4 regions of the Nocardia sp. NPDC057668 genome follow, and region 3 is predicted to be linked to each of the others. Evidence: riboswitches for the same ligand, from Rfam matches in the RefSeq annotation. Region 3 holds a riboswitch; each other region holds the start of a gene.

Region 1 (7,403 bases), 1.7 Mb from region 3:
GCCCATGTAATTCAACGGCCCGGCGAGAATTGTCACCGCAATGGTTCCGGTGCTCGCGCAGTTTGTCGGCGCGTTGTCAAAGTAGTCGCGCTGGCCTGCGGCAATGGCGCCGATCAGCAGCCAAACCAAGACCAGCACACCAAGAATGCTGATACCACCCGAGCTGCGTACCACGCGCGTTCTCCCGTCGTCCGGATATGTTCTCATTTTGAATCCTTCGTCGAATACCCGGTGTCACCGAGTATTACGGATCGTCTTCATACTCGACGGATACCCGGGAATCCGGGAACCTAACGTGGTCGATTTCCGGAAATCGGAAATCATTGCGCGGCCTGACTGTGCAGATACTGCAGCACGTACGGGACCGCCTCGGCCGCGTGCAGCGCGGGGATGCCGACGCCGATGCCCTCGTACGCCCAGACCACCGGGAAGCGTTCGAACCTGCCCATCACCAGAGCGGTGTGCGGCCCGCCGCTGAGCAGGTACCGGTGGATCTCGGTATCGGTTCCGGCATCGAGCAGGCGACAGTACGCGTTTGCGATGTTCGCGAAACTCTGTCCGGAGTACGATGTGATCACGACGATGACCGACGTGACCTCCGGGGCCAGGCGAGCCAGGTCCAGGACGATGACCTCATTGTCGCCGGCCCCCTCACCGGTCAGGTTGTCTCCGGTGTGCCGGACCGAACCGTCCCGCGAGGAGAGCTGCCCGTAGTACACGGCGTCCACCAACTGATCAGCACTGAAAAGCAGTGCCGCAACGTTCAAGTCGACCCTGACCCCCGGTTCGAGGGCGCCGTCGACGGGAACCACGAGATCGAGGTCCGATGCGTCCCACCCCAACGCCACCGCGACGCATTCCAGCGCTGATCCGTCCGGGTTTACCAACGCGATGGACACCGAGCATCTCCTTCGATCGCAATCTTGTTGCTCCCGGCATTCCCCCTGCTCGGAGCTTGAAACTCTGCGCGCCGCCCGGGATTCTGCGGTACCCCCGCATCGTTTCCCCGGCGGCGGGTATGTGAAGAAGTGAGCGCCGGCGATTACGGCGACGCTGATAGAAGGAGAAAATCATGCTCGGTCTGGGTATTCTCGGGTGGATCATCATTGGCGGTCTCGCTGGATGGATTGCCAGCAAGATCATGAAAACCGACGCTCAGCAGGGCATCCTGCTCAACATCGTCGTCGGTGTCATCGGCGGCCTGCTCGGCGGCTTCCTGCTCAAGCTCTTCGATGTCGACGTCGAGGGCGGCGGCCTCTGGTTCAGCTTCTTCACCTGTCTCGGCGGCGCCGTCATCCTGTTGCTACTGGTCAATCTGGTCACGCGACGATCGGTGCGCTGACCCTCCACCACTGAAACGGCCTGTGCCCGAGCGCCCCACATTCCGGGGCGACTCGGGCACAGGTGTATCGGGGGCTATTCAGGCGCTGACCCCGCACCAGGCCGCGAACCCGCGGATTCCGTCGGTGCGGCGGGCATCCTGGCGGGCCAGCACCCGGATGGTCTCGTGCACCATCGGGTGGTAGCGGGTCAGCGAGGGCGAGATGTTCTTGGCGGTGTGCAGCGCGTCCAGGACCATGGCGCGATCGCCGTGCAGCAGGTAGGCGCGGGCGAGATCGATGTAGTGGTGCCCGGACCGCGAGCGCGGGGTGCCGGGCGGAATGTACAGTCCGTCAGCTCTTTTCAGCGCTTCTCCGCCATCCATCAACTCCACCGCCAGGGCTACGGACCAGATGCCGGCATTGGTCGGGCCGAATACCAGGACCTCGTCGCGATCGTGCCCGACGCGCTTGGCCGTCGCCTCGGCCTCGGCCAGATGCGAATCGGCCAGATCCCGGTTTCCGGCCCGCGCGGCCGCCAGCCCGGATTGCAGATGCAGTCCGCCCCAGGCGATGAGGTCGCGATCGGCGCCCGCCCGCAACGCCGCCTCAAGTTCGGCGCGGCACTGCTCCAGGAAGATCAGCGCGGTCTTCCAGTCGCCGCCGTTGGTCAGCAGGCTGGCGCGATGGAACTGACTGGCCGCGATCCACAGCGGATCGCCACTGGCGGTGGCGGCCCACGTCATTCGGTCGACGGCGCTGGCGGCCAGGTCGATGTAGCCGAGTTTGTGGGCCAGGCTGCGCACGTTGTAGTACAGCTCGGCCAGCACGACGAACGCGCGATCGCGCTCGTGACCATGACTGCGGTGCACCAGAACTCGTGTTTCGGTGAGCAGGGCGGGCAGCAGCGCGGCCAGTTTCGGCGCGGCGGCGTCGCGGCGGTAGCGGCGGGCCTCGATGGCGGCGGCGGCGAGGGCGGCGACCGGGCGCACCTCGATCTCGGAGTCGGCCAGGTCGTAGGCGGCGAGTTCGTTGCGCAGCAGCGCGATCGCGCCGTGCAGCTCCCGGTCCTCCACGCTGGTCGGCACGAACGGCTGGCCGAGCAGTTCGGCGGTGCTGGTGCGCAGCGCTTTCGCGCTCGCGGCGATGAAGGCCGGGGTGGCCGCGCGGCGGCCCTGTTCCACGGCGCTGATCAACGAGGTCGACAGTCCTGTCTCCATGGACAATCGGGCCTGGGTCCATCCCCGGAGCTTGCGGCCCTGCGCGACGCGCGAGCCCACCCCGGCCGATTCCTCACTCATCACGGCCTCGATTCAAGCGGTTCCCCGGTATCGAGACTGCCACAAATTGTGTGAGTCCGCCGGGAGTAGCGGGAGCAGGCTGGATACAGCGACCAGCGCCGGAGCGGTTCGTCCGATTTGTCGAATCTGCGGCGCGACAGGCGCACTCGATGAATTCCCGCACCGAAGGAATCGGACATGGAACGCATGCGCGCCGGCGAGGATCCACGGCCCTTCGCCGCTGTTGGGGGGTGCCGGTGATGTTCGACAGTCCGAAGGCCCTCGGATTCTTGAACAAGGACGTCTCCGGCGTGCGGCAGCCGTGGGACGAGCGCCTGATCCGCAGCGCCGCCGCCCGGCTCGGGTACGACCTGTCCAAAATCCTGGTGTTCGACGCCCATACCCAGGAATGGGTGCATCGCCTGCGGGTCGCGGTGACCCGCACGGGCGCGAGCGCGGTGTTCGTCCCCACCGTCGAGCACTTCGACGCCGCGGTCGTCCCCACCGGTCTGGTCGCGGTGGTCGACGTGATCACGGTCGAACCCGAGGAAACCTACGCGCGCGGTGGCGCGGGCGAGCCGGGACACCCGGAAGCCCCCGGCGCCCGGGCGTGATCACCGATGCCTATCCTGGTGGCGCAGCTGGTTCGCTTGCGATGTGGCCGACGGAGCCCCTGACCCATCGCGAGTGTCGAAGCCCGAGCGGCGGTCACGCCGACGGGTGAGAGGGAACCCGGTGAGAATCCGGGACTGTCCCGCAGCGGTGAGCAGGAACGACCGCCGTCACACGCACTGGACCCGGGTCCGGGAAGCGACGGCCAGTAGGTGGACCCCGCGCGGGGACCGGTGCCCGCGAGTCCGAAGACCTGCCCGCTGTACCGGATACGCCGTATCCGGTGGTCGTCGCCTCGTGGACCGGGCGTATCACCGATCAGCACCGGCCCGGCGGGCGCGGGCGTCGGTCGTGCGCGCGGATAGGGCGGCGATCCTTCGCACCGCCACCCTGGAGCTTCCCGTGACCACCTCGAAAACCCGTCCGGCATCGGTCGATACGCAATCGCTCGGTGAACTCGATCCCGAGCTCGCCGCCGCCATGGCGGGCGAACTCGCCCGCGAGCGCGACACCCTGGAAATGATCGCCTCGGAGAACTTCGTGCCGCGCGCGGTGCTGCAGGCGCAGGGCAGCGTGCTCACCAACAAGTACGCCGAGGGCTATCCGGGCCGGCGCTACTACGGCGGCTGCGAGCACGTCGACGTGGTGGAGACCCTGGCCCGCGAGCGCGCCAAGGAACTGTTCGGGGCCGAATTCGCCAATGTCCAGCCGCATTCGGGCGCACAGGCCAACGCCGCGGTGCTCATGGCGCTGATGAACCCGGGCGAGAAGCTGCTCGGGCTGAACCTCGCGCACGGCGGTCATCTCACGCACGGCATGAAGCTGAACTTCTCGGGCAAGCTGTACGAGGTGCACGCGTACGGTGTCAGCGAGCGGGACCATCGGATCGACATGGACGAGGTCCGCGGTATCGCGCTCGAGGCGCGGCCCAAGGTGATCGTGGCGGGCTGGTCGGCCTACCCGCGGCATCAGGACTTCGCCGCGTTCCGCGAGATCGCGGACGAGGTCGGGGCGTACCTGTGGGTGGACATGGCGCATTTCGCCGGTTTGGTCGCCGCGGGCGTGCACCCCTCCCCCGTGCCGCACGCCGACATCGTGTCCTCCACCGTGCACAAGACCCTCGGCGGGCCGCGTTCCGGGCTCATCCTCGCGAAGCAGGAATTCGCGAAGAAGCTGAACAGCGCGGTCTTCCCGGGTCAGCAGGGCGGCCCGCTCATGCACGCCATCGCCGCCAAGGCCGTGTCCTTCAAGATCGCCGCGGGCGCGGAGTTCGCCGATCGCCAGCTGCGCACCCTGTCCGGGGCGAAGATCCTGGCCGAGCGGCTGAGCGGCGCGGATGTGACCGAGCGTGGCATCACCGTGCTCACCGGCGGGACCGATGTGCACCTGGTGCTGGTGGATCTGCGGCACTCCGAGCTCGACGGTCAGCAGGGCGAGGATCTGCTGCACGAGATCGGAATCACGGTGAACCGCAACGCCGTTCCGTTCGACCCTCGTCCGCCGATGGTCACCTCCGGGCTGCGGATCGGCACGGCCGCACTGGCCACGCGCGGGTTCGGCGATGCGGAGTTCACGGAGGTCGCGGACATCATCGCCACCGCGCTCGCGGGCGGCTCCGACATCGACGCCCTGCGCGCCCGGGTCGGCAAGCTGGCTCGCGACATTCCGCTGTACCAGGGGCTCGAGAGCTGGAACCTGATCTGATCCGGCGGTGACGCCGGTCGGATTCCCCGTGTGCCAAAGCTTTTCGGCGCGCGGGGAATCCGGCCGCACGGCGCGGACCGCGGGGTCGTCACGGATGTCCGTCGCACCGTGCACAACCGCTCCCGAAAAATTTCGGCAAACTGTCTCGGACAGCCCTTGCTCGATAGTGACGCAGACGATACTCTGCCCTCCATGTGAGTCAGTGTGGTCTCACATTGAAACGGATGGAGACGACCAATGGCGCTGCGCGCGTCGCTACCTGGCCGGGCGGCCGTGGTGGCTCTGGCATTCACGGCGGCGGTGGGTACCTTCACCACCGCGATCGCGTCCGGCGAGCCCGCGGGATCCGCACCCGTCGCGGTGCAGCCCGCACCGGCGTTCGCGGTGCCCCCCGAGCTCGATCCGGGGTTCCACGATCCGCCGGCCGCGCTGGTGGCGAGCAAGGCCCCGGGCGAGGTCATCGCCGCCCGGCAGGTGAATGTGGCCAACGCCGGGGTGATTCCGCTCAACGTCGACGCCTGGCAGGTCTCGTTCCGCTCCAACAACACTCGGGGAGAGGCGATTCCGGCGGTCGCCACGGTCATCAAGCCGCGCGGGTCCGCACCCGACAGGCTGGTCTCGGTGCAGGTCGCCGAGGATTCCCTGGCCGCCTACTGCGCGCCCTCGTACGCGGTGCAGCAGTGGTCCGCCGCGGCCGCGGTCGGGCAGATCGTCGCGCCGCTGGAGTTCGTCATCGCGCAGGCCGCCGTCCAACAGGGCTGGGCGATCGTCATTCCCGACTACCAGGGACCCGACAGCGCGTTCGGCGCCGGGCCGCTGGCCGGGCGCATCACCCTGGACGGCATCCGCGCCGCGAAGGATTTCGGCCCGATGCGATTGGCCCCCGACACGCGGATCGGCCTGTACGGCTATTCGGGCGGCGCGATCGCGACCGGCCATGCGGCCGAGCTGAAGGCCTCCTACGCGCCCGAACTCAACGTGGTGGGCACGGCCGAGGGTGGCGTGCCCGCGGATTTCGGCCCGCTGCTCGACATCGGCAACGGTCAGCTGTGGTCGGGGATGATCATGTCCGCCGTCATCGGCCTCGGCCGCGAGTACCCCGAGTTCGGGGCACTGCTCGATCGCGATCTGGACCCGCTCGGCCAGGCCCTGAAGGTCGTCAAGGGCGGGCTGTGCGTGCAGTACAACACCGCCCTGTTCCCCTTCGCGAATCTGAAAGGCATGCTGCGGGTTCCGGAGGGTGATCCGATGCGGAACCCGGTGGTGATCGATACCCTCACCCGCACCCGCATGGGTAAATCCACACCCGATATGCCGATGTTCATCTGGCAGGCCAATCCCGACGAGCTCATCCCGGTGGGCCCGGTGAACACCCTCGTCGACACCTACTGCCAGGATCCGAACGCCCGGGTCCAGTACACCCGCGAACACCTCGGCGAGCACATCACCACCGAGATCTCCGGCTCCACAACCGCTCTGCTGTGGCTGGGCGACCGTCTGAACGGCGTCCCCGCCGCCCCCGGCTGCTCGACGACGGACACTCCCTTGATGGCGACCGACCCCGCCGGCCTGACCCTGCTGGGCCAGACGCTGGGCAATACCCTCGGATCGTTCTTCGGCGCACCGATCGGCGTGAAGTAACCGGGGTCCCGGATCAGTCCGTGCCCGGCCGGTACGCCCGGGGCACATCCCGGCAGGGCACGGCGATCATGACCATGCGACCGATGATCGCCGCGAGCGGAGTCAGCACGGCGACGACGGTAATGGCTTCCACAGCAGGCATTTTCCCTCACTCTCCCGCAGCGGGCGCACCGCCGGAACCCGCAATACGACGGTCTCACCCGGTGAATAACGCTGCGGGACAACCGTGTTAACGCAGCAGCACAATGTGCTGAGCTCTGAGCCGGACGCCGCGGGGCAACCTCGGCGTACATGAGGCCCGTGGTGGCTCACCGGGCCGATCGAGTGCCGATCGGCCCGGCGTGGACGGAGATTCGGGGAACAACCGGCCGGCCGAGGGCGACGCCGCTGGTCACGGGAGCGGTGTTTGCGTCCCGTCGCGTCGGGTAGCACGCGGTTGATGCCGGAAATCTCGGCATCCGTGACACAGGAAGCGAGGTCTCCCCATGGGTACCGTTACCGCATCGACCGATGTCAACGTACCGATCCGGACCGCCTACAACCAGTGGACCCAGTTCGAGTCCTTCCCGCAGTTCATGGAGGGCGTCGAGCGCGTCGATCAGCTCGACAGCACCCGAACCCACTGGAAGGTCCACTTCGGGCCGGTGGAAAGGGAATTCGACGCGACCATCGTCGAGCAGCATCCCGAGGAACGCATCGCGTGGCGCTCGGACAGCGGCCCCGAGCACGCCGGCGTGGTGACCTTCCACCGCATCGACGACACCACGACCCGCGTGATCACCCAGATGGACATAGATCCGGAGGGCTTCGTCGAGAACGTCGGCGACAAGCTCGGCGTCCTGGACCG
Region 2 (7,403 bases), 1.0 Mb from region 3:
GCGGGCCCGCGATGGTCGAGATCCGTTGCTTCTTCGGCGTATTGGCGATCAGCCCGTAGTCGGGGCTGTTGATCAGCTCGCCTTCCTGATGCTCCTTGATGGCCTCGATGGTCAGGCGCAGCTGCTGGGAGATCTGGTCGTGCGGGCTGGAATACAGGTCCGAGACCCGGGTGTGCACGTCGAGGATCGTGTGCACGGCCTTGAGCCGATACTCGCGCGGATCCTTCTCGTAGTCGATGAAGGTCTCCGGCAGCGGGGACTCGTCGTAGTTGTCGCACTTGATGTCGACGGTCTGCTCGTGCGTCACCCGGTTGCGCCGGTAGATGCCGGCTTCCACCGGCACCCAGCTCAGCAGATGGACCAGCCACCGCGGGGTGATGGACTCCATCTGCGGAACGGTCTTGGTGGCATTGGCGAGTGTCCGAGCAGCCTCGTCGCCCAGTGCCACCGGTTGCGGCACGGTACTTGTCATGAAAACCGCCTTCAATTAGGCAAATTGGGGGTTACCGACGGGACGGAATACTAACTCCGGGATCCGCCGCTGTCCTGATGAACAGAACGGCGGGCGTGTCCTGGAAGTTTGCTGGCAAAGGCGCGATTCGATGCCGTTCGTGCCTTCGATGTGAACGGGTGCACACCGCGATGTAGACACCGCGAGCTAACAGTGAGGAAACCGTAATTGCGCGGTAACGAATTCGGGGGAGGCGCGCACGGAAACCGCTGCGGCCGCGCGCCTCAGCGCACGCCCACGAGCACCGCGTCGGTGATCGAGCGCCACGCGACCCCGGCTTCGGCGAACCCCGCCGCCCAGACGTGGTCGAGATGCCAGTCCAGGGTCTGCGGCACGCCCCGCGGCCGGTTGTCGAGAATGGCGCGACTGGCGGCCAGCTCGTTGCTCAGCCGCGGATCATCGGCGATTCCGGCCCACCACTGTTCCCAGTCCGGCACGCCCTCGGCCCGCACCCGCTCCTGATGCCCGCGCTGAATCCGCTCGTCCAGCGCGTTCAGCAGCGGGGTCCGCGGATCGGGCATGTGGTCGGCGTTGAGGAACAGCCCGCCCGGGCGCAGCAGCGCCGGCAGGTCCCGGTAGAGCCTGGCCAGGTCGTCGGGCTGCATCCAGTGCGTGGCGGTCGCGGTCGCGATGACGTCGAACGGCTCGGCGGTCAGCGCACTCGACCACGCCGGATCTTCCAGGTCCGCCACGACGAAACTGACGCGCGGATCATCGGCGAAGGACCCGCGCGCCATCGCCAGCAGCGTCGGATCCCGATCCACCGCAACCGAACTCGACTCGGGCAGCCGGGCGAACAGCCGCCGGGTGATGGTGCCGGTCCCGCAAGCCAGATCCAGCACCCGCGGCGCCTTCCCGGCGCTCGCCTCGACCAGATCCAGCATCACCCGGAATCGCTCCTCGCGATCGGGCATGTACAACTCCTGCTGCCGATCCCAACTCTCCTGCCACGCTTCCCAATTCACGCCTTCTCCAGTGGTCTGATCAGCGGCTTCGGACCGGACGCAGACTACGCGGCGGACCGGGCGCGGCGTCCCCGCGACACGCGCTCGCGGCGCGCCGGAGCGCGCGGGGGAGGGGGTGTGGTTGTCGGCGGCGGTACCACTTCGCTATATTCGCCTGCGCAGCTGGTTCGCCGGAGGCGGTATCGAGGAGCCCCTGATCCGTCCGAAGGCGTCGAAGCCCGGTGGTGCGTTCGCGTGCCGCCCGGGTGAGAGGGAACCCGGTGGAAATCCGGGACTGTCCCGCAGCGGTGAGTGGGAACGACAGCCGTCATTCCGCACTGGGCGCGATGCCTGGGAAGCGATGGCCGATAGGACCAGCCCCGGCACGAGCACCGGGGCCGACCCGGGTCACGGGTCGATGCCCACGAGTCCGAAGACCTGCCGTTGCGCTGGATACGTCGTATCCGGCGGTTGTCGCCTCGTGGATCGGGTGGCACGCCGAGCGGGACCGGGCGTCGCACGACGCCGCGCAATGGGCTCCTTCAGCGTGCACTCGCAATGAGGTGGCCATCGGCATGCTGACCATGGAGCTCACCAATGACGAACTCGGACAACACTTTCGCAGCCGTGCCCGGCTGCGCCCCGACCGCCCGTGTCGCGCCGCTCGCGGCCGCTCGCGCCTCGGTCGTGCAGAGCCTGCGGATCCATTCCGGGGCGCGGGTGCCCTTCTCGGTGGAATTCAATCCGCCGCGCGACGCCGCCGGAGAAGCGCGACTGTGGCGCACGGTCCGCGAGTTCGAGCGCATGCATCCGGCCTTCGTCTCGATGACCTATGGCGCGGGCGGCTCCACCAAGGACCGCACCGCCCGCATCACCGGCCAGCTCGCCCAGCAGACCACCCTGCTGCCGGTGGCGCACCTGACCGCGGTCGGGCACAGCATCGCCGAACTGCGCGCGCTGGTCGGCTCCTACGCCGACTGCGGCATTCGCAACATCCTGGTGCTGCGCGGCGATCCGCCGGGCGATCCGCTCGGCGCCTGGGAGCGTCATCCCGACGGGGTGGCGTACGCCGAGGAACTGGTGCGCATCGTGCGCGACCTCGGTGACTTCAAGGTCGGGGTGGCCTCGTTCCCGCAGGGGCATCACCGCTCACCGGACCTGGCCACCGACACCGCCCACCTGGCCGCCAAACTTCGCGCCGGCGCGGACTACTCGATCACCCAGATGTTCTTCGACGTCGAGCACTACCTGCGCCTGCGCGACCGGGTGGCCGCGCACGACCCGATCGAAGGCGCCAAGCCGATCATTCCCGAGCTGATGCCGATCACCTCCCTGCGCACCGTGCAGCGGGCGGTCGAGCTGTCCGGTCGCGAACTCCCGCCGGCGGTGCTGGCACGGCTGCGGCGGGCCGCGGGGGACGGTCCGGAAGAGAACAAGGCCGCGGTGCGCGCCGCGGGCATCGAGATCGCGACCGAGATGGCGCAGCGCCTCATCGACGAGGGCGCGCCCTGCCTGCACTTCATCACGCTCAATTTCGCGAAGGCGACGACCGAGGTGCTGACCAATCTCGGCTACCGCGTGACCGCGGCTCCGCTCAGCGCCTGAGAAACCGGCGGCGGGTCCGGAAACCCGGACCGGGCCCGGCAACCGGCTGGCTCTGAGATCTGCATTACGCTAGCCTAACCTAAATCGGATGAGGTTAGGCTACGTTTACTACGTAAGTGTGTGCTGATCAGCGATTACGTTCCGAGACCGGCCGCAGATGCTGAAAGCCTGCCGCTATTGCTCGCGTGTCGCGCGGTACCCGTCGCGATTTTCGGGTTAGCCCACCCTAATAAAATAGGTTACCCTAACTCGCGAATGTGGATCTGCGAGAGGGTTTCTGATGGTGGTTGCTCGTCCCGAGACGAGTCCGGGTACCGATGTTGTCGAACCAGCTGTTTACGAGCTGACCGCCCGGCCCATCGATATCGAACGTGACACCGAGACCGCGCACCGGTGGCTCATCCACCCGAAGTCGGCGTACTGGGGGATGCTCGAGAGCACGCCGGCCGACGTCGAGGATCTGATCCGCGTCGCCGAGTCCGACCCGGATCCGCGATTCGGCATGTGGATCGGCGCGTTCGAGGACGAGCCGCAGTTCCTCTTCGAGCTCTACAACCCGCAGACCAGCGATCTGGCCAAGCCGGACACCGGCTACGAGCACGCGGCCGGTGACATCGGCATGCACCTGCTGGTCTCCAGCAGTGAGCGCCGGCTGCCGGGCTTCACCGGCAACGTCATGCTGCACATCATGCGCACCGCCTTCTTCGAGTGCGGCGCCGAGCGAGTCGTGGTCGAGCCCGATCACCGGAATCTGCACGTGCAGAAGCTCAATGCCGCGGTCGGCTTCCGGGTCGTCGGTGATTTCCCGGTCGCCGACAAGATCGCCCGCCTGAGCTACTGCACCCGCGCCGACTTCATTCGGCTCACGGACAACGGCCGGTCCCTGGCGACCGACCTCCAGCTCGCGAACTCCTGAGAAGGTAGTGCTTTGACCAGCCCCGAAGCTTCCGCGCACCTATCCGCGTTCTGGCAGACCTACGAGACCAGAATCGCGACCAAGATCCTGGCCGAGTTCTGCCACGAACGGTTCGTGCATCCGGTCGAGTTGACCCCCGGCGTCTACGTGCTGCACTCCGACGACGGCCTGACCGAATACGGTTTCCGCGCCGAGGTGCTGTCGCTGGACAGCTGGTGCATCGACGAGTCGTCGCTGCGCCGCACCCGCGACGGCGAGTCCGCGCGCATCGACGCCACCCAGCTCATCATCGATCTCAGCGGCTCCCTGGGCATTCCGCGCGACGCGCTGCCGGAATACCTCGAGGAGTTCACCAACACCCTGATCATGAGCGCGAATCGCCCCGACGAGCGGCGCATCGCGGCGGCGGAGCTGGCGGTCGCGGACTTCCAGACCATCGAGCGCACCATGACCGAGGGGCACCCGTGCATCGTGGCCAACGCCGGTCGCCTCGGTTTCAGCGCGCACGACGTGGAGAACTATGCGCCCGAATGGGGTTCGCGGTTCGCGCTGACCTGGGTCGCGGTCCGGCGCGAGCACTGTGAGTTCGCCGCGGTCGAGGGCGTGGACTACGACTCGGTCGTCGCCGCCGAACTGGGCGCGGACACCCTGGCCCGCTTCGGCGCGGTACTCACCGGGCGCGGCCTGGATCCGGCGAGCTACTACTACATGCCCGTGCACCCGTGGCAGTGGATCGAGAAGATCGCCCGCGTCTACGCCGTCGACATCGCCGAGCAGAAGATCGTGGAACTGGGCACCGGGCCGGACCTGTACCAGCCGCAGCAGTCCATCCGCACCCTGTTCAACACCACCCGGCCGGCCCGGCACTACGTGAAAATGGCGCTCTCCATTGTCAATATGGGGTTCACCCGCGGCATGTCCGCGGACTACATGCGCAACACCCCGCTGATCAACGACTGGATCCGCGGTCTGGTCAGCGGCGACGAATACCTGAAGTCGCTCGACTTCGACATGCTCTACGAGGTCGCGGCGATCGGCTACCGCAGCCCCAGCTTCACCGCCATCACCCAGCCCGGCTCGGAATACCGCAAGCTGCTGGCCGCGCTGTGGCGTGAGAGCCCGGTACCGCTGGTGCGCGAGGGCGAACAGCTCACCACCATGGCCGCGCTGCTGCACGTGGACCACCACGGCGATCCGTTCGTGACCGCCGTCGTGCGCGAGTCGGGCCTCGAGGCCCGCGAGTGGCTGCACCGCTACCTGCGGTCCTACCTGCACCCGATCGTGTACCTGCTCTACAAGTACGAGCTCAAGTTCTCGCCCCACGGGGAGAACCTGATCCTGGTGCTGGACAAGGGCGTTCCGGTGCGCGCCATGCTCAAGGACCTCGGCGAGGAAGTGTCGATCTTCGGCGCGCCCGCCGATCTGCCCGAGTCCTGCCACCGCGCCCTCGCCGAGGCGACCGACGACATCCGCAACATGGGCGTGCTCTCGGACGTGTTCGACGACTTCCTGCGGCATCTCGCGGCGGTCTTCCACTCCAGCGGCCTGCTCGCCGACGAGGACTTCTGGGCCGTGGTCGCCGAGAGCGTGATCGGCTTCCAGGACCTGCACCCGGAGCTCGCCGAGCGCTTCGCCAAGTGGGACATGTTCGCGCCCACCTTCAAGGCCATTCACATGAACCGCCTGCAGCTGACCAACAACCGGCGCATGGTGAACCTCGGCGACTCGTACTCGACCCTGGTCGACGACGCGCACGAACTCGTGAATCCCATTGCCGCGCATCGGCCCGAGCCGCTGCTGCTGGAACTGCGGGACGAGGTGTCGGTCTCGTGAGCGAGTACACCCCGGACGTGGAGATCCTGCGCGACGCCCACGGCATCCCGCACATCACCGCGACCACCGCCGCGGGCGCGCTGTTCGGTCAGGGCCGGGCCTGCGGGCTCGACCGGGCCTGGCAGCTCGAGTTCCTGCGCCTGCGCGCGGAGGGCCGCACCGCCGAGGTCTTCGGCGCGGACACCGTCGGCTGGGACCGCTTCGCCCGCCGCGCCCAGCTGGAGGCCGCCGCCCGGCGCATCTACAACGCCTCCAGCCCGCGCACGCGAGAACTGGTGCGCGCCTACGTCGATGGCGTCAACAGCACCCTGGACACCGCCGAGGCGATCGAACTGACCGGGCTCGACCACCGCCCCGCGCCGTGGCAGCCGTGGACGCCCATCGCGGTGTTCATCATCCACAACGTGCTCTTCGGCCGATTCCTCACCAAACTCTGGCGGGTGCACGCGGTGCGCGCGCTCGGCCCGGCCGCGCTGGCGCTGTTCGACTGCGAGGGCGTGGACGACACCACCGTGAACGTGCCCGGGGTACCGGACGAGGCGTTCCTGGCCGAGCTGCTGGAGCTGATCCCGGCCGTGGCAGCCGTCGCGCCCGCGCCCGAATCCTCCTTCGGCGACGCCATTTCCGGCAGCAATGCCTGGGGCGTGGCCGCCGCCCGCACCGAGACCGGCGCCCCGCTCATCGCTGGCGACCCGCACCGGTTCCTCGAACTGCCCGGCATCTACCAGCAGTTCCATTTGGCCGCACCGGAATTCGACGTGGTCGGCTTCTCGTTCGCCGGCGTTCCCGCGCTGCCGCATTTCAGCCACACCCGCACCGTCGCCTGGGGCATCACCAATGCCATGGGCGATTACCAGGACCTGTACGTCGAGAAGCTCACGCGGACCGCGGACGGCGTCCTGGCCGACACCGCTTCGGGCACACAGCCCGTCGCCACCCGGTTCGAGGAGATCCGGGTGCGCGGTGGCGAGCCGGTGCGCGTGGAGGTCATCACCACCGGCAACGGCGGGGTCGTCTTCGGCGGACCCGAGGAAGCCTTCGCGGTGAGCCTGCGCACCCCCATGCTCAGCGATCCGGACGTCACCTTCGACGCCGCCATCGACCTGCTGTTCGCCGCGAACGTCGGCGACGTCGAGCAGGCACTGGCCGGCTGGTCCGAGCCGGTCAACCGCATCGTCATCGCCGACACCACCGGCAATCTCGCCCATCACGTCGTGGGTGCGATGCCGGACCGGGCCGACGAGAACTACTGGCTGCCCGTCCCGGGCTGGGACGCGCGCTATCAGTGGCGCGGCTACCGCCCCGCCTCGGTGCTCGACGAGTCCTTCGACGCCCGCGTCGAGGGTTACTCGGTCATCGCCAACCAGCGCATCGCCGACTCGAATCCCTTGCAGCCCATGACCACCGAGTGCGCGCCCGCCTCCCGGGCGGATCGCATCGACGCATTGCTGGCGGACGCCGCGAACGTCACCGCGGCGGACTGCGAGCGCATTCACGGCGACGTGCAGTTGGACGGGTCCGACGTGATCACCGAACTGCTGGGCGCGCTCACCGGGCTCGGCGCCGAGGCCGAAGCTGTGCGCACCCGCCTGGT
Region 3 (7,403 bases):
CATGATCCAGCGGTCCCAGCCGCGGCGCAGGCCCGCGAGCAGGCCGAGCCCCACACCCAGCACGTACGCCAGCACAAGGGCGGGCAGCGCGATGGCCAGCAGCGGCAGCCCGCCGTGCAGCACCCGCGAGAACACATCGCGCCCGACCACATCGGTTCCGAACAGATGCCGACCCGAAGGCGATTGGAACGGCGGCCCCGCCGAGGCCGTCGGGGAATGCGGCGCCAGCACCGGTCCCAGCACCACGAGCAGCAGCATCGCCGCCAGAATCAGCAGCCACAGCGATCGGAGACGACCCGTCATACCCGCTCCCCCATCGCCGCGTGCCGCGCACGCGGACTCACCAGCAGCGTGAGCAGATCCGCCAGCAGATACACGCCGATCCCGACCCCGGCCAGCAGCACCGCCGCCGATTGCACGAACGGGAAGTCACGAGCCTCGATGGCGCGCAACAACTCCTGCGAGAGCCCGGGGAACGCGAAGAGCGTCTCCACCACCGCGACACCGCCGATCAACCCGACCACCGATCCGGCCAGCGGATGAATCGAGGCCGACAGCGCATTGGGCGCGACATGGCGCAGCATGAGCCGCGGCCCGCCGATTCCATTGAGCCGCAACGTCTGCACGTAGGGACTCGCCATGACCTCGGTGGTCTGCGCGCGCACCATCCGCACCGGGTGCGGCAGCAGCCCCAGCAGCAGACAGATCACGGGCAGCACCAGGATCTCCGGCCGGCTCCACACGCTCGCACCGGTCGGCAGCAGCGACACCGCGGGCAGCAACCGCAACGACAGCGACACGGTGGCGACCAGCAGCACGCCGAATACGAAGGAGGGCATGGATTCCACCGCCAGCGACCCGACGCTGATCAACCGATCGGTCCGCGTCCCCGGCCGCGCACCGGCCAGCAGACCGAGCGCGAGCGCGATCGGGATCAGTAGGGCCGCGGTGACGGCCGCGAGCGCCACGCTGTTGCCGACCCGCCCGAGCAGCACCTCGGCCACCGGCCTGCCCGAGATGAGGGAGTCGCCGAAATCGCCGTGCACGAACCCGGCCAGCCATTCGGCGAAGCGCACCGGCGCGGGCCGGTCCAGTCCCAATTGCGCACGCAGGGTGGCCAATTGCTCGGGCGTGGGGTCGCCGCCGCCCGCCCGCGACAGGATGACCGTCGCCGCGTCGGAGTCCAGCGACTCGAACAGCCCGAAGATCAGCAGCGCGACGACGAACAGTACGACGATCCCGCCGCCGGCCCGCCGGGCGGCATAGGCGATCACGACCGCCGAATCATTGCTCGGCCAGCCAGGTGGTCGCGTAGTTGGCCCAGTCGTCGGTGCCCGGCACACCGTCGCGCACCCCGCCCACATGGATGCGGGCGGCGTCGGGCCGCTTGGCGAAGCTGTGCAGGATGTAGCCGCCCTCGTCCCAGAGTTCCTGCTGCAGTTCGCGATACAGCGTCGCCCGGCGAGCCGGATCCATGGCCGCGCGCGCCTGCGCGAACTTGGCGTCCCAGCCGGGCCGCTTCCAGCCGGTGCCGTTGCTGGGCGCGTCACCGGTCATGGTCTGGCCGTAGAAGTAGTCGAGACTGTAGTTCCACCAGCCGATGTGGGACAGCGCGGCCTTCCCGCTGACCTGTGAGAAGTACGTATCGGCGGGAACCGATTCGAGCTCGATGGTGATGCCCGCGGCCTTGGCCTGCTCGGCGAACAGCGTCGCGGATTCCAGCATGCCCGGGAAGCCGTCGGCGGTCGGCAACGTGACCGTCAGGTTCTCCTTGCCCGCCGCGCGCAGCAGTTCACGCGCGCGCTGCGGATCGTAGGCGCGCTGGGGCAGAGCGTCGTTGTAGAACGGCGCACCCTTGCCGTAGATGTCGTTGCCGAGCTCGGCGTAGCCGTAGTACACCGAATCCACCATCGCCTGACGATCCACCGCCAGCCGCATGGCCTGGCGCACCCGCACGTCGTCGAACGGCGCGGTGTCCACCCGCATCTGGAACGCGCCCATGAGACCGGCGGGCGGGGTCACGACCGTGATGTCGCCGTCCCCCGACAGGTTCCGCGCCTGCAGGTACGAGATCTCGTGCACCACATCGGCTTCCCCGGACAGGAAGGCGTTCACCCGGGCCTCGGTCTCGGCGATCTGGATGATCTCGACCTCGTCGAGGAACACCTGCCCGCCCCAGTACTTCTCGTTGCGGCGCAACAGGGTCCGGTCGCCCGGCGACCACTTGACCAGTGCGAACGGGCCGGTGCCCACCGGCAGCACCGAGCCGTCGATGGCGCCGGTGCCGTCCTTGACGATGTAGCAGTACCAGCCCGCCAGCACCGAACCGAAGTCCGCCAGCGGCGTTTTCATCTGCACGGCCACCACGAGATCGCCCTCGGCGCGGGTGCGCGACATGTCGACCGCCGACAGGTCACCGGAGGACTTCTTCGCCGGATCGAGCATGCGCTGGAAACTCCACAGCACATCGCGCGCGGTCAGCGGGGAACCGTCGCTGAACACGACGCCCGGCCGGAGCTTGATACGCCATTGGCTGCCGTCGGCATTGGGCTCGATCGATTCGGCGAGCCGGTACCGCAGGGTCAGGTCGTTGTTGTAGGCGACCAGTTTGTCCCACACGTTCTTCGATACCGCGCCGCCGGCCGAGCTGCCGGCCTGATGCGGATCGAGCACGTCCGCGCTCGCCGAGCGCCCCGCGATCACCGTCCGCAGGCGGCCGCCCGGCCGGGGCGGACCCGAGGCCGCGGTCCGCGCGGTCGTATCCGAGCCGCAGCCCGCCAGGACGCCGGTGGTACCCAGCAGGACGGCTCCGAGCGCGCCCGCACTGCCGAACAGGAATGTACGGCGGCCGGCAACCGGCCGCCCCGGTGTGTAGTTGTTCATCAATCCTCGTTGGTGTGATCCCGATACCGCGGGCGCAGGTATCCTGGCTCCCGGATCGACACACCCCGCCGGCCTTCCAACCTGGGCAGGTCGTGGCCATTACTCGGCGGATTGCTCCCCGGTGACAGTTGCGGGACAGCCCCGGATTCACACCGGTGTTCCCTACGCCGGGTACCGACCCTACGGGACGGAACGGGCGCGCGGGGACGCACATCGGGCGGCCGGCGACCGCCGCGCGCGGGTTACTCGACGACCGCCGGGGCGGCGCAGCTGTCCGGTACGGCGACCAGCGAGCACGTCACCGGCGCGCGCGTCGGCCGGTAGCCCCGCGGGACCCCGCCGTGCGCGGTGATGTCGCGGTAGGCGGCGACGCCGTCGGTGGGATGCCTGGTCAGGCTCGGATCATGCTGGGCGTCAACGGTGTACAGGCCGAAGCGGGCCGAATAGTCGCCCCATTCGTAGTTGTCGGTCAGGCTCCAGTAGTTGTACGAGACGACGTCGACGCCGTCCTGTTTGGCGCGCTGCAACCAATACACGGTGTCGCGCAGATGATCCCCGCGCGTGTACCCGTCGTCGCGGACGCCGTTCGGGCCCGTGGCCAGTCCGTTCTCGATCACGCGGATGGGTTTGCCCGGGAAACGGGACGCTATGTGGCGCAGCACGTAGTAGATGCTCTCCGGGGCCTGGGTGCTCTTCCAGAATTCACCCGTCGCACCGTAGGCGGCGGACAGGTCGGTGATCGAGGTCGAGTAGTAGTGATCCACGCCGATGAAATCCAGGGTGTCGCGCATCGGCTCCGGAAAGAGCTGCTCCAGCATCGATTGCACGCCCGGGATGGGAATGTAGGCCAGGTTGGAGGACACCTCGGCGTCCGGCTGCACGGAATGGATGTAGCGGTAGATCTCCCGGTGCGCGGAGACGATGCCGTCCGCCATGCGCCCCGCGTTCTCCAGGCGCAGGCCGCCGTACATGAGTTCGCGCCGGACGTATTCGGTCGGCTCGTTGAAGGTGATCCACAACGGGCGCGCCCAGGAGTATCGGTCGACCACGCGCCGCGCGAAATCGACCAGCTCCGAGGACATCTCCGGTCGGTTCCACCCGCCGCGATCCACCTCCCACCCCGGATGGACCCAGTGGTTCAGGGTGATCATCGGCCGCATGCCGGATTCCACGATCCGGGCGATGACCGCGTCGTAGAACGCCCATCCCGCCGAATCGTCGCTGCCCGGAGCGGTTTCCACGCGGGACCACTCGACCGAGGTGCGATAGATCCGCACCCCCAGCCCCCGCGCCCGCTCGATGTCCGCCGCGTAGTTGTGGAAGAAATCCACCGAGTTCCCGATGGGCTCGCGCACCCGCCCCTGATCGCCGTAGCGCAGCCAATTGGAATCGGCGCTGTACCCCTCGGACTGAAATCCGGACTGCGCGACGCCGAACTCGAACTCGGGCCCGAGCCCCGGCGTCTCCGCCCCGGCGGGAGCGGTCCCCACCACCGCCATCGTCGCGAACGAGAAGGCCGCCGCCACCCCCGCCGTACACACCTTCGACCACCGCTGCCGCACTTCGACCCTCCGGTCCACCGAGCTCTACCGATACACCGGCGCATCGAAACACGCCGGTGTACGCGGTAGTATGCGGCGCGTTCCGCGATGTACGCCAGGAATCGCGAACAAGACTCCGGGACAGTCGAATCCGTGTCCGGGCGGCCGGACGCGCCTCAGCCGCGGTCGGACAGGGTCGCCGAGGGTTGCAGCAGGCGTTCCTCCAGCGCCGCCACCTGGGCCGCGACGCGCTCGTGCTCGGCCAGGTGGACCAGGTCGGCGAAGGTGCGGTCGATACCCGCGTCGGCGATGGCGCGTTCGCAGCGGCGGGCCAGGTCGTGCCGGTCCGTGCCGGGGGCGAGCACCGGGCGCAGGGTGATCTCGGCGACGACGCCGCGTGAGCGCAATACCCGCCGGATCGAGTCGGCCATGGTGTCGATGCCGACGAACGCGGGCACGGTGGACACCTCGCCGTGGGCGTCGAGATAGCGCAACTGGATCGGTTGCACCGGCGTGCCGGTGTCCACCGCGGCCTGGAAGAGAGCGGGACGCAGGTGACCGTGGGCGCGGCCGCACCAGGTGGTGCCCTCGGGGAAGATGCCGACGCGTTCGCCCGCGCGCAGGCGGGTGGCGATCTCGGCGATGACGCCGGGCAGGGCGCGCAGGCGTTCGCGTTCGATCGGGATGACGCGGACCTTGCGGGCCACCGCGCCGAGCACGGGCCAGTCGATGAGATCGGCGCGGGCGACGAAGGACGTGGGCTCGACCGCGGACAGGGCCATGACGTCGGTCCAGCCGATGTGCGGGGCGACCACGAGCACGCCCCGTGCGGCGTCGGTCGTACCGGACTCGGTATCCGACTCCCCCGCGCGAACCGTGTCGGCGCTGTCCCCGGAGGTGCGGTTGTCGATCACTCGGACGCGGATTCCGCAGCAGTGCAGCAGGGTTCGCGCATAGCCGCTCTGCAGCGCCGCGCGGCGACGGCGCGGGGTGAGCACGTGGGCCAGCGGGAAGGACGCCAGGACCGCACCGAACCCGAGGATGCGGGCCGCCATGAGCAGCGTGTTCGCCTCGGGCGCGGTGCGCACGCATTCGGGACCGCAGGGGCTGTGCGGCATCCACGCGTGCGCGCTGGATTCAGCGGGCGGACAAGACAATCCGGCCGTTCCGGGGGAAAGCAGGGCAGGCATCATGATTCATCACCGGGCATCCATACTGGCGACCGCGGACTGCAGGCGCTCCAGGTAACGGGTATTGACGGTCGACAGACCGAGCAGGGCAACGAAATCGGCGACCGCGAAATCCGGGTCGTGTGCCGGTTCGCCGCAGATCTGGGCGTTGAGTCGCAGGTAGCCGTTCATCAGCGCGGGCAGCTTGGGGCGCGCCGGCGGCTCGATCTCGTCGAGTGTGCGGCCCTGCACGACGACCGGGTTGTACGGGCGCACATGCCGTTCCGGCGCCAGGCCGTGCTTGCGCAGAATCAGGTCGCGGACCCCGCGCACGTTCGAGCCGGGCAGATCCTCGGGCGTCTGCTGCATGGGGACCGAGACGCAGCCCATGATCCATTCGTAACCGGTCAGCTGGATGTAGTGCAGGATGCCCGCCCACATCAGCGTCAGCACCGAACCGTTGCGGTGATCGGGCACCACGCAGGCGCGGCCCATCTCCACCATCCGGTTGCCGACCGGATCCAGTGCGCTCACATCGAATTCGGTGGCGGTGTAGTAGCCGCCGGCGGCGGTCACCTTGTCCGGGGGCAACATGCGGTAGCAGCCCACGAACTGATCGGTGAGCTCGTCGCGGACCAGCAGGTGATCGCAGTGATCGTCGAAACGATCGGCGTCCAGTCCGTGCTCGTTGTCGGGGATGGCGAAACCCGGTTCGGCGGCGAACACCTGGTAACGCAGCCGCTGCGCGGCCTCGCGATGCTCGGCATCGGAGGAAACGACCAGGGAGTACTGCGAACCACCCGGGGTACGAGGCGGTTCCGGGCGCACGAGGGGGGAAGACGCTGCGGGGAGCAGGCTGGACTTCGACACTGCCATGCTGGTCATGTCGTTGATCAAGCCAGGCCCAAACTGCGCCGGAGCGACCGCCAGATGGCGCGTCGATGCCAGTCCGATGAACGCGGCGGGGCCGCAACCCGGAGTTCATCGGATCGCTTCCGAACGTTCCCTACCAGGACAAACGCTCGTATTCCGGGTGGGTACCGGGCCCGATTCGAGGCTGCCGCGACGCCCGGCTTCGGGGCGCGGTCCACCTCGGGCGGCGGATGAGAACGCGAGCCTACGCCACCGCCGCGCCCGGGTGCGCACCGGGTCGGCGGCGGAACAGCAGTGCGGTGTCACCGAATTCGTGCCAGAGGTATCCGGTGTCGACGGCCGCACGGTAGGCGCGCCCCACCACCTCGGCCCCGGCGACCGATTCCAGCAGGTGCAGGTGCGAGGCCCCGGGCGCGTGCCAGCCGGTGATGAGGCCGTCCACCACGCGGGCCGGGCGCGAACCGTCCAGCACCAGCGCGGTCCAGCCTGCGGTGGCGTGCACCCGGCCCCGATCGTCGGCGGCCGACTCCAGGGCGCGGGTCACCGTGGTGCCGACCGCGATCACCCGCCCGCCCGCCGCGCGGGTCAGATTCACCAGGCGCGCGGTGAGATCGGGGACGACCAGCCGTTCCGGATGCGGCGGCTCGCCCGTCTCCGGCGAGGAGACCCCGGTGTGCAGGGTGATCGGAGCCAGCGCGATACCGCGGGCCACCAGCTCGGTGACCAGCGTCTCGGTGAACGGCCTACCGGCGCTGGGCATTTCGGCGCTGCCGGGCTCGCGGCCGAAGACCGTGCGGTAGTAGTCCGCCGACCACCGTTCCGGGACATAGGAGTAGGTGATGGGGCGGCCGTGCCGGGCGAGCACCTCCCGGACCTCGGAGTCGACCTCGGCCACCCACAGGCGGGTCGCGCCGGGCAGCCACGGCTCCCGCAGCAC
Region 4 (7,403 bases), 1.7 Mb from region 3:
ACAGCTTCCCCGAAAATAAGTACCGCACTGGACGATTCGCTGTTAGCGTTGACCGCACACACCGACGAGAAAGGAACGCGACGATGACCGAGTGCAGTATCCCCAGTCCCGCAGCGACTTTCGGCGCCGGTGCCACCGTGCCGCCGGAACCGAGCGCCGCGCCCGCCGCCACCCTCGCGGTGAGTCACCCGTAGCCGGGTAACTTCCCCGCCGAGGGCCGCACCGGGCGCATATGCCCGGGGAGCGGCCCTTTTTCATGCCCTCCCGCCGCGGGACGTAGCTCAACGGATAGAGCGCCTGCCTTGGGTGCAGGAGGGTGCGAGTTCGACTCTCGCCGTCCCGACGATCGCGATATTTCCATGGCGCAGTGCTGTGCTGGTTCGGCACCCTGATTTTCACTCAGGACCACGTCGGTTCGATCCCGACCTGCGTCACCACAACTTCACACGGCCTCGTGCTCCGCCGGTCGGGCACCCTGATTCTCATTCAGGACTACGCGGGTTCGACTCCCGCCGAGGTCACGACCCCCGGTTCGCCGGGGCAGGGATTGGCAACCGGGCGGGGCCCGGGACCGCTTGCTACGCGGGTCGAGGCCGCAGCGCCTTGGGGATCGTGCCCTCGCCTTTCCGCCGAAGCGCCGCGCTCTGTCGATTCGACTGCGGCACAGGCCCGCTCACGATGCGGGCGTCGCGCTCTGAGCGCCTGCCGCAGCCGGATCACATCCTGTCGATGCCCGCGAGCAGGACGGTCACTCCCACCAGGACGACGCCCGTGACCAGTACGGCCGCGCCGACCCAGACCGCGGTGATCATCCGGTTGGGCCGGGCAGGATCGACGCCCAGCACCGACAGGAAGAACCCGGCGGGCATCAGGATGGCCGCCGCGAGCACCGCGATCGCGCCGCCGTTCGCCCAGCCGGGGCTGGCGCCCGCGGCATTGCCCAGTACCGCCAGCAGCAGGCCGAGCATGACCAGTACGCCGGCGTGCGCGTGCCCGGCGCGGAAGAAGGATTTCTGGAGTTCGTTCGCTGGCTGACCGCCGGTGACGACACGTAGCAGGAACGTTCCGCCGAAGGCGATGGTGGCCACCGAGATGATGGTGGCGCCCAGAACAATGCTGATCAGAGGGTCGATCAGGGTGGTGTACACGATGGCTCCCGCGGTTCGTACACTTGATTGGATACTTCCAGTACCTAATATTGGATAGTTGAGGTACCCAATGTCAAGGCGTGCAGCGAAGGAGACCCGCGTGCTGATGTCGGAGTTGGCGGCACGGACCGGCGTGCCGATCCCGACCGTGAAGTTCTACCTGCGCGAAGGCGTGCTGATGCCGGGCCGGGCCACCAGCGCCACGCGCGCGACCTACGACGAGACGCACATCCGGCGGGTCGCACTGATCAGGGCGCTGTCCCAGCTCGGCCTGTCCATGGCGCAGATCCGGGCGATCGTCACGCTGATCGACGAGCCCGGCCGCACCCTGCTCGACACCCTGGCCACGGCCACCGCGCTGCTGCCACCCGCCGTCGACGCCGCGGCCCCCGCCGACTACCCCCGCGCCCGCGCCGCGCTCACCGCGCTGCACATCGGCGTCCCCGACGACTACCCGGCCGTGGCCCAGCTCGAGCACGCCCTCGCCGCCGCCGAGGCCGCCGGGATGCCGATGACGGAGGATCGGCTCCGCGCCTACGGTCCCGCTGTCCTGGCCATCGCCGCCTACGACATCGACGAGATGCCCCTGGAACCCCCTTCCCGCGCAATCGAATACGCGGTTCTGGGCACGGCCCTCTACGAACCGGTGATCGCCGCCCTGCGCCGGGTCGCCCACGCCGAGCTCTCCGCCCGCCGCCTCGGCGCCGACGAGCCCACCCGCTGAGGTCCGTACGGACCCGAGCAACATCGAGCCCGGGCGGCCGACCGGACCGGACGCGTCACGCCGCGAAAAGCAGTGCGGCGCTGATCCAGACGATGACGGCGGTCGCGAAATGGATGCCGAACGCCGCCGCCCGGGTGCCGCCGTGGCGCAGCACGATCAGCGTGTCCCCGAAGGGGGTCAGCGAGACGGCCAGCATGTACCAGCCGACCGCGTCGGCGTCCGCGAACAGGATGAGCGCCAGGCCGATGACACCGGAGGTGATGTCCCGCAGGCCTTTCACATCCAGGTAGGCGGCGTCGCCGTCGGGTTTCGCGGGTACGCCGAACCCGGCCGCGGCGACCCGCGGTGACACCAGGAACCGAGCGCCGATGACGATGATGAACACGACCAGGAACACGGCGAGGCCGTAGGCGATCGGGGTGAGCATGAGCGGTGGAACTCCTCGGAAATGTACGGAATCGAACGGCCCCACCGTAAGAGCGGCCGGACAACGGGAACAAGGCGCGATCCCCCAAGGCTCGTGAAGCAGGACTCAACCATGTCGGCCCCCGCGCGAGCCCGGCCGCGCGGGCGGGGTTCCCGGGCGCACGGGTGATCTTGGTACAGTCCCCCCGCCGTGGTGTTCGGGAAACCGGTGTGATGCCGGTGCGGCCCTCGCCACTGTGATCGGGAGTGAAGATCGATCCGGACGGAGTGATCCGTTCGGGGCCACTGGGGTGCTCGCGCCCTGGGAAGGCTGATCTTTCGCGTGGTATCCCGTCAGCCAGGAGACCGGCCACGGCAGGCAACACCCGATTCCACGAGGACCTGGAAGGCGGTCTCGGTGACCCCATCTGTTTTCGCGCGCCTGCGTACCGGCGCGCTGCTGGCCTGCGCACTATTGCTCACCGGTTGCGGGGTGCAGGCCGGGCCCGCCGCCGACGGCGCGAACGCCGTCGCCCGCGCCAATTGCGGCATCGATGTCGCGGTGCCCGGTCCCCCGCAGCGCATCTACGCCGCGTACCAGCCCTCCATCGAGATCGCGCACGCACTCGGCGTCACCGATCGCCTGGCGGGGACCGCGTTCCTGGATTCGGCGGTGCTGCCGGAGTATCAGGCGGCGCAGGCGAGATCCCCCTACGTCGAGAAACTACCGAGCCGGGACGAATTGCTCGCGCAGCGACCGGATTTCGTGCTGTCCGGCTTCAACGGCGTGTTCGCCACCTCGTCGCAGAGCAGCGTGGGCACGCGGGCGAGTCTGCACGAACTGGGCGTGGACACCTGGGTACTGAGCCCGCTGTGCCCCAGCGCGGACGGTCTGGCCGACGAGGCGATCGATCCGGCGACGGTGCGCTTCGACAACGTCTACGCCGATCTGCGGGATCTGGGCGCGCTGTGGGGTGTGGCCGATCGCGCCGACACGGTGGTCGCCGACCTGAGTTCGCGCATCGAGGCGGTCCGCGCCAAGGTTGCAGGCGCGCCCAAGCCCAGGGTCGCCGTCCTCACGCCCAAGGACGACGGCTCCTACACCGTCGCGGGCGGCATCGATTTCATCTCCCGGATCATCGAGGCCGCCGGCGGGGTCAACGCCTTCGGCGATCTCACCGAGCGCCGCAACGTGCAGATCGGCGCGGAACAGCTCATCGCCCGCGATCCCGACATCATCCTGACCAGCCTGTGCTGTAAGGCGACCTACGTCCGCGCCGACGCGCAACCGCAGGTGGACAGGATCACCGGCAATCCGGCCTTCGCCAATCTGACCGCCGTGCGCGCGAAAACGGTGCACCCGTTCCTGTTCGCCGATCGCGCCGCCGGGGTCCGTATCGCGCACGCCACCGAACTCGTTGCCGGACTGCTGCATCCGGGGCTGTTCCCGAAGTGACCGGCACCGTGCGCGGCGCGGGCCCGGTGCTGGCCGCGGCCGCGCTCGCCGTGATCTGCGTGGCGTCCCTGCGGATCGGCACGCACCCCGTCGCTTTCGCCGACGTGATCTCGGCATTCACCGATTTCCAGGGCGGTGATACCGATCGGATCGTGCGCTACATCCGCCTGCCGCGCACCGTGGCCGGACTGCTGGCGGGGCTCGCGCTCGCCCTGGCCGGGGCCGTCATGCAGGGCCTGACCCGCAATCCGCTCGCCGGTCCGAGCCTGCTGGGCATCAACGCCGGCGCGTCACTGGCGATCGTGCTGGCCATGGCGGTATTCGGACTCGGCTCGGCCGCGGGTCTCGTGTGGTTCGCGTTCCTGGGCGCGGCGGTGGCGGCCGTTGTCGTCTATACGCTGGGCTCCTTGGGATTCGGCGGCGCGACCCCGGTGAAACTGGTGCTCGCCGGGGCCGCGTTCACCGCCCTGTGCGGCTCGATCACGACCGCGATAACCCTGCTCGATCGCACCACCTTCGACAACTTCCGCTTCTGGGTGGTCGGTTCTCTCACCCGCGCGAGCCTCGAATCCCTGTGGGCCGTCGTGCCTTTCCTGGTCATCGGGGTGACACTCGCACTCGCGGTAGCGAGTTCGCTCAACGCGCTGGCCATCGGGGACGACCTGGCGCGCACCCTGGGCACCCGCCTGCTCGTGGTCCGCGGCCTGGGCGCGCTGAGTGTGGTACTGCTGGCTGGTTCGGCGGTGGCCATCGCCGGGCCGATCGCGTTCATCGGCCTGGTGATTCCGCACATCGCCCGCGCGTTCGCCGGGCACGACTATCGCCGGGTGCTGCTCTGGTGCGCGCTGCTCGGACCCACGCTGCTGCTGGTCGCCGACATCGCGGGCCGGGTGCTGGCTCAGCCGCAGGAGATCCAGGTCGGCATCATCACCGCCTTCGCCGGATCGCCGTTCGTCCTCTACCTCGTCCGCAACCGGAAGGTGGCGACCCTGTGACCGCCCGCGAGTCGAGCGTATTGCCCGGGGGCACGGTGCTGTTGCGCTCACCGAGCGGGAAACTGGTCGTGCGCGTCCAACGCCGCTCGGCCCTGATCACCCTGGCGCTCACCGCGGCGGCCCTGCTGGTGGCGGCGTGGTCGCTCACCGTCGGACACTACCCGCTGACCGTCGCCGACGTGCTGCGGGTACTGGGCGGGGGCGGCACGCTCATCGAATACGACGTGGTCGTGGCCGATCGACTGCCGCGCGTGCTGACCGGCCTGGGCACCGGCGCGGCGTTCGCGATCTCCGGCGCGATTCTGCAGCGCATCGCGACCAATCCCCTGGTCAGTCCGGAGATCATCGGCATCAATACCGGTGCGTCGCTGGGCGCGCTGGCGGTGACCGTCGTACTCGGCGGTTCGGGGCTCGGCGTGGTCGGCGGCGCGCTCGCCGGCGCGTTCCTGGCCATGGCGCTGATCCTGGCGGTCGCGACCAAGGACGGCCTCGACGGGTACCGCCTGGTCCTGGTCGGCATCGGCGTGACCGCCATGCTGTCCGCGGCCATCGCGTTCATCCTGACCCGCGCGAACATCTATCAGGCGCACACCGCGGCCATGTGGCTCACCGGCAGCCTGGCCGGACGCGCTTGGCCGCACGTGGGATTCGCGGCCGCGGCGCTGCTCGCGGTGGTGCCGCCGCTGATCGTGTTCGCGCGCTCGCTGCCGCTGCTCGAACTGGGCGACGAACTCGCCCATTCCCTCACCGGCCGGCGCGGACCGCGGCGCACGATTCTGATCGTGCTCGCCGCGCTGGCCGCCGCCCTGGCCACCGCGGCGGCCGGACCGATCGCCTTCGTCGCCCTGGTGGCCCCGCAGATCGCGCGCAGGCTGCTCGCCGAACGCGGCGCCGGGCTCGCTCCGGCCGCGGCCGCGGGCGCGCTGCTGGTGGTCGCCGCCGACCTGGCCGCCCGCCGCCTGTTCCCCGCCGAGCTCCCGGTCGGGGTGGTCACCGCGATTCTCGGCGCCCCCGTTCTCGTCTATCTCCTCGCCCGCGCAACCCGGATCGGACACGCTGGATGACCGCACATCTGACCACCGCCGGACTCGGCCTCGCCTACCGCGGCGCCGCCGTCGTCACCGACGCCGAACTGGATTTCCCCGCCGGGCAATTCACCGTCGTCGTCGGCCGCAACGGCTGCGGCAAGTCGACGCTGCTGCGCGGGCTGGCCCGCCTGCTGCCACCGGCCACCGGCTCGGTGCTGCTCGACGGTGCCGACATCGCCCGCTTGCCGGCTCGAACACTGGCGCGCCGCCTGGGCATGCTGCCGCAACAGCCCGTCGCACCCGACGGAATCACGGTGGGAGATCTCGTCGGCCGGGGCCGGCATCCGCATCAGCGCTGGTTCCGGCAGTGGTCGGCGGCCGACGACGCGGCGGTCCGGAAAGCGTTGTCCGCCACCGGAACCCTGGAGCTGCTCGACCGGACGCTGGACGAACTGTCGGGCGGGCAACGGCAGCGGGTCTGGCTGGCGCTGGCCATCGCCCAGGATCCGGAGGTGATGCTGCTGGACGAACCGACCACCTTCCTGGACCTGGCCCATCAGCTCGACATCCTCGACGTGTTGCGAACCCTGTTGCCCCGCACCATCGTCGCGGTCCTGCACGATGTGAATCTGGCGGCCCGCTACGCCGACCACATCGTGGCCATGAAGGACGGCCGGGTGATCGCCCAGGGCGCTCCGGCGCGGATCGTGCGGCCCGAGGTCATGTCCGAGGTCTTCGATCTGGAGTGCGCGGTGATCGAGGATCCGCTGACCGGAACCCCGCTGGTGATTCCGGCCCCGCGGCCGGGGCGCGCCGCATGAGCCGCAGGCACGTGCTCGTCGCCCGCCCCACGCCGTCCGGGGTGGATCTCGTTGCCGTGCAACGCCTGGCCGACGCCTGCGGAATCGGGTACGCGGTCCTCGATCAGGACGAGCCGACGATCCACGACGTGCTCGACGACGCGCTGCGCGACGGCGTGCCGGTCACGCTCGTTCCGCTGGCGGTCCCCCGGGACCGCTATCTGGAGACCTGGATCGCACGCGCGGTGGCGAATTGGCGGGAGAGTCGCGGGGCCGAACTGGAGGTGCGGCTCACCGCGGGCATCGACACCACCGCGGAATTCCTCGACGCGGTCCGGATCCGCATGAAAGAGGACGGCGCGCCGATCTCGGCGAGCCCGCGCGCCTTTCGCAGCCCGGCCTGGTCGCAGCTGCCCGAGCACGATGCGCACATCCTGGTCTGCCGCGGCCCGCGCTGCACCGTCTACGGCGCGGGCGAGCTCTACCGGGAGTTGCGGCGCGACAACCCCGATGCGCTGGTCACCCCGACCGGCTGCCTGAACCCCTGCAATCTGGGGCCGCTCTACATCACCTATCCCGGCGGCGAATGGCATTCGCGCGCGCCGCGATCCGAGCCGGCGGACGCTGCCGGGACAAGCGAGGAGATTTTCCGTCCGAAGTGGACGATAGCCGGAAATGAAGGGCCGCAGCCCCTTCCCACTCTCAACATATAGCGCACCCGGGGGCTTGCGGCAAGACCCCGGTGATACCGCAGAATCATCCGCCGTAGCCGAAACCCGGCGGAAATGGAGTACTGAGAATGCCTGTGCTGGACACCGACGTGATCATTGTGGGCGCGGGACCGAGC

What was found. Region 3 has a riboswitch for cobalamin ahead of ACFVBH_RS10265 (ABC transporter substrate-binding protein). Riboswitches for the same ligand answer to the same signal wherever they lie in the genome.
Region 1: linked by a shared signal. The riboswitch ahead of glyA (serine hydroxymethyltransferase) and the one ahead of ACFVBH_RS10265 (ABC transporter substrate-binding protein) in region 3 are both predicted to bind cobalamin.
Region 2: linked by a shared signal. The riboswitch ahead of ACFVBH_RS05660 (methylenetetrahydrofolate reductase) and the one ahead of ACFVBH_RS10265 (ABC transporter substrate-binding protein) in region 3 are both predicted to bind cobalamin.
Region 4: linked by a shared signal. The riboswitch ahead of ACFVBH_RS02350 (ABC transporter substrate-binding protein) and the one ahead of ACFVBH_RS10265 (ABC transporter substrate-binding protein) in region 3 are both predicted to bind cobalamin.

What each region holds. Positions count from the first base shown of each region.
Region 1 is NZ_JBHVIC010000001.1:575,098-582,500, forward strand. Features, by position in the region: gene ACFVBH_RS02705 (hypothetical protein) at 1-207, opposite strand, end outside; gene ACFVBH_RS02710 (TerD family protein) at 321-899, opposite strand; gene ACFVBH_RS02715 (GlsB/YeaQ/YmgE family stress response membrane protein) at 1,073-1,342, shown strand; gene ACFVBH_RS02720 (helix-turn-helix domain-containing protein) at 1,421-2,620, opposite strand; gene ACFVBH_RS02725 (hypothetical protein) at 2,860-3,213, shown strand; cobalamin riboswitch at 3,288-3,487, shown strand; gene glyA (serine hydroxymethyltransferase) at 3,614-4,915, shown strand; gene ACFVBH_RS02735 (lipase family protein) at 5,153-6,556, shown strand; gene ACFVBH_RS02740 (SRPBCC family protein) at 7,042-7,403, shown strand, end outside.
Region 2 is NZ_JBHVIC010000001.1:1,204,109-1,211,511, reverse strand. Features, by position in the region: gene ACFVBH_RS05670 (family 2A encapsulin nanocompartment shell protein) at 1-472, opposite strand, end outside; gene ACFVBH_RS05665 (class I SAM-dependent methyltransferase) at 736-1,476, opposite strand; cobalamin riboswitch at 1,682-1,916, shown strand; gene ACFVBH_RS05660 (methylenetetrahydrofolate reductase) at 2,053-3,060, shown strand; gene ACFVBH_RS05655 (GNAT family N-acetyltransferase) at 3,341-3,976, shown strand; gene ACFVBH_RS05650 (IucA/IucC family protein) at 3,989-5,809, shown strand; gene ACFVBH_RS05645 (penicillin acylase family protein) at 5,806-7,403, shown strand, end outside.
Region 3 is NZ_JBHVIC010000001.1:2,228,513-2,235,915, forward strand. Features, by position in the region: gene ACFVBH_RS10255 (ATP-binding cassette domain-containing protein) at 1-303, opposite strand, end outside; gene ACFVBH_RS10260 (ABC transporter permease) at 300-1,274, opposite strand; gene ACFVBH_RS10265 (ABC transporter substrate-binding protein) at 1,285-2,883, opposite strand; cobalamin riboswitch at 2,920-3,047, opposite strand; gene ACFVBH_RS10270 (family 1 glycosylhydrolase) at 3,126-4,382, opposite strand; gene ACFVBH_RS10275 (lysophospholipid acyltransferase family protein) at 4,601-5,614, opposite strand; gene ACFVBH_RS10280 (GNAT family N-acetyltransferase) at 5,624-6,463, opposite strand; gene ACFVBH_RS10285 (S-adenosylmethionine:tRNA ribosyltransferase-isomerase) at 6,711-7,403, opposite strand, start outside.
Region 4 is NZ_JBHVIC010000001.1:490,945-498,347, forward strand. Features, by position in the region: tRNA gene ACFVBH_RS02320 (tRNA-Pro) at 271-343, shown strand; tRNA gene ACFVBH_RS02325 (tRNA-Glu) at 362-437, shown strand; tRNA gene ACFVBH_RS02330 (tRNA-Glu) at 449-521, shown strand; gene ACFVBH_RS02335 (hypothetical protein) at 717-1,148, opposite strand; gene ACFVBH_RS02340 (MerR family transcriptional regulator) at 1,249-1,872, shown strand; gene ACFVBH_RS02345 (DUF4267 domain-containing protein) at 1,928-2,299, opposite strand; cobalamin riboswitch at 2,473-2,667, shown strand; gene ACFVBH_RS02350 (ABC transporter substrate-binding protein) at 2,696-3,733, shown strand; gene ACFVBH_RS02355 (FecCD family ABC transporter permease) at 3,730-4,728, shown strand; gene ACFVBH_RS02360 (FecCD family ABC transporter permease) at 4,725-5,792, shown strand; gene ACFVBH_RS02365 (ABC transporter ATP-binding protein) at 5,789-6,577, shown strand; gene ACFVBH_RS02370 ((2Fe-2S) ferredoxin domain-containing protein) at 6,574-7,269, shown strand; gene ACFVBH_RS02375 (FAD-dependent monooxygenase) at 7,356-7,403, shown strand, end outside.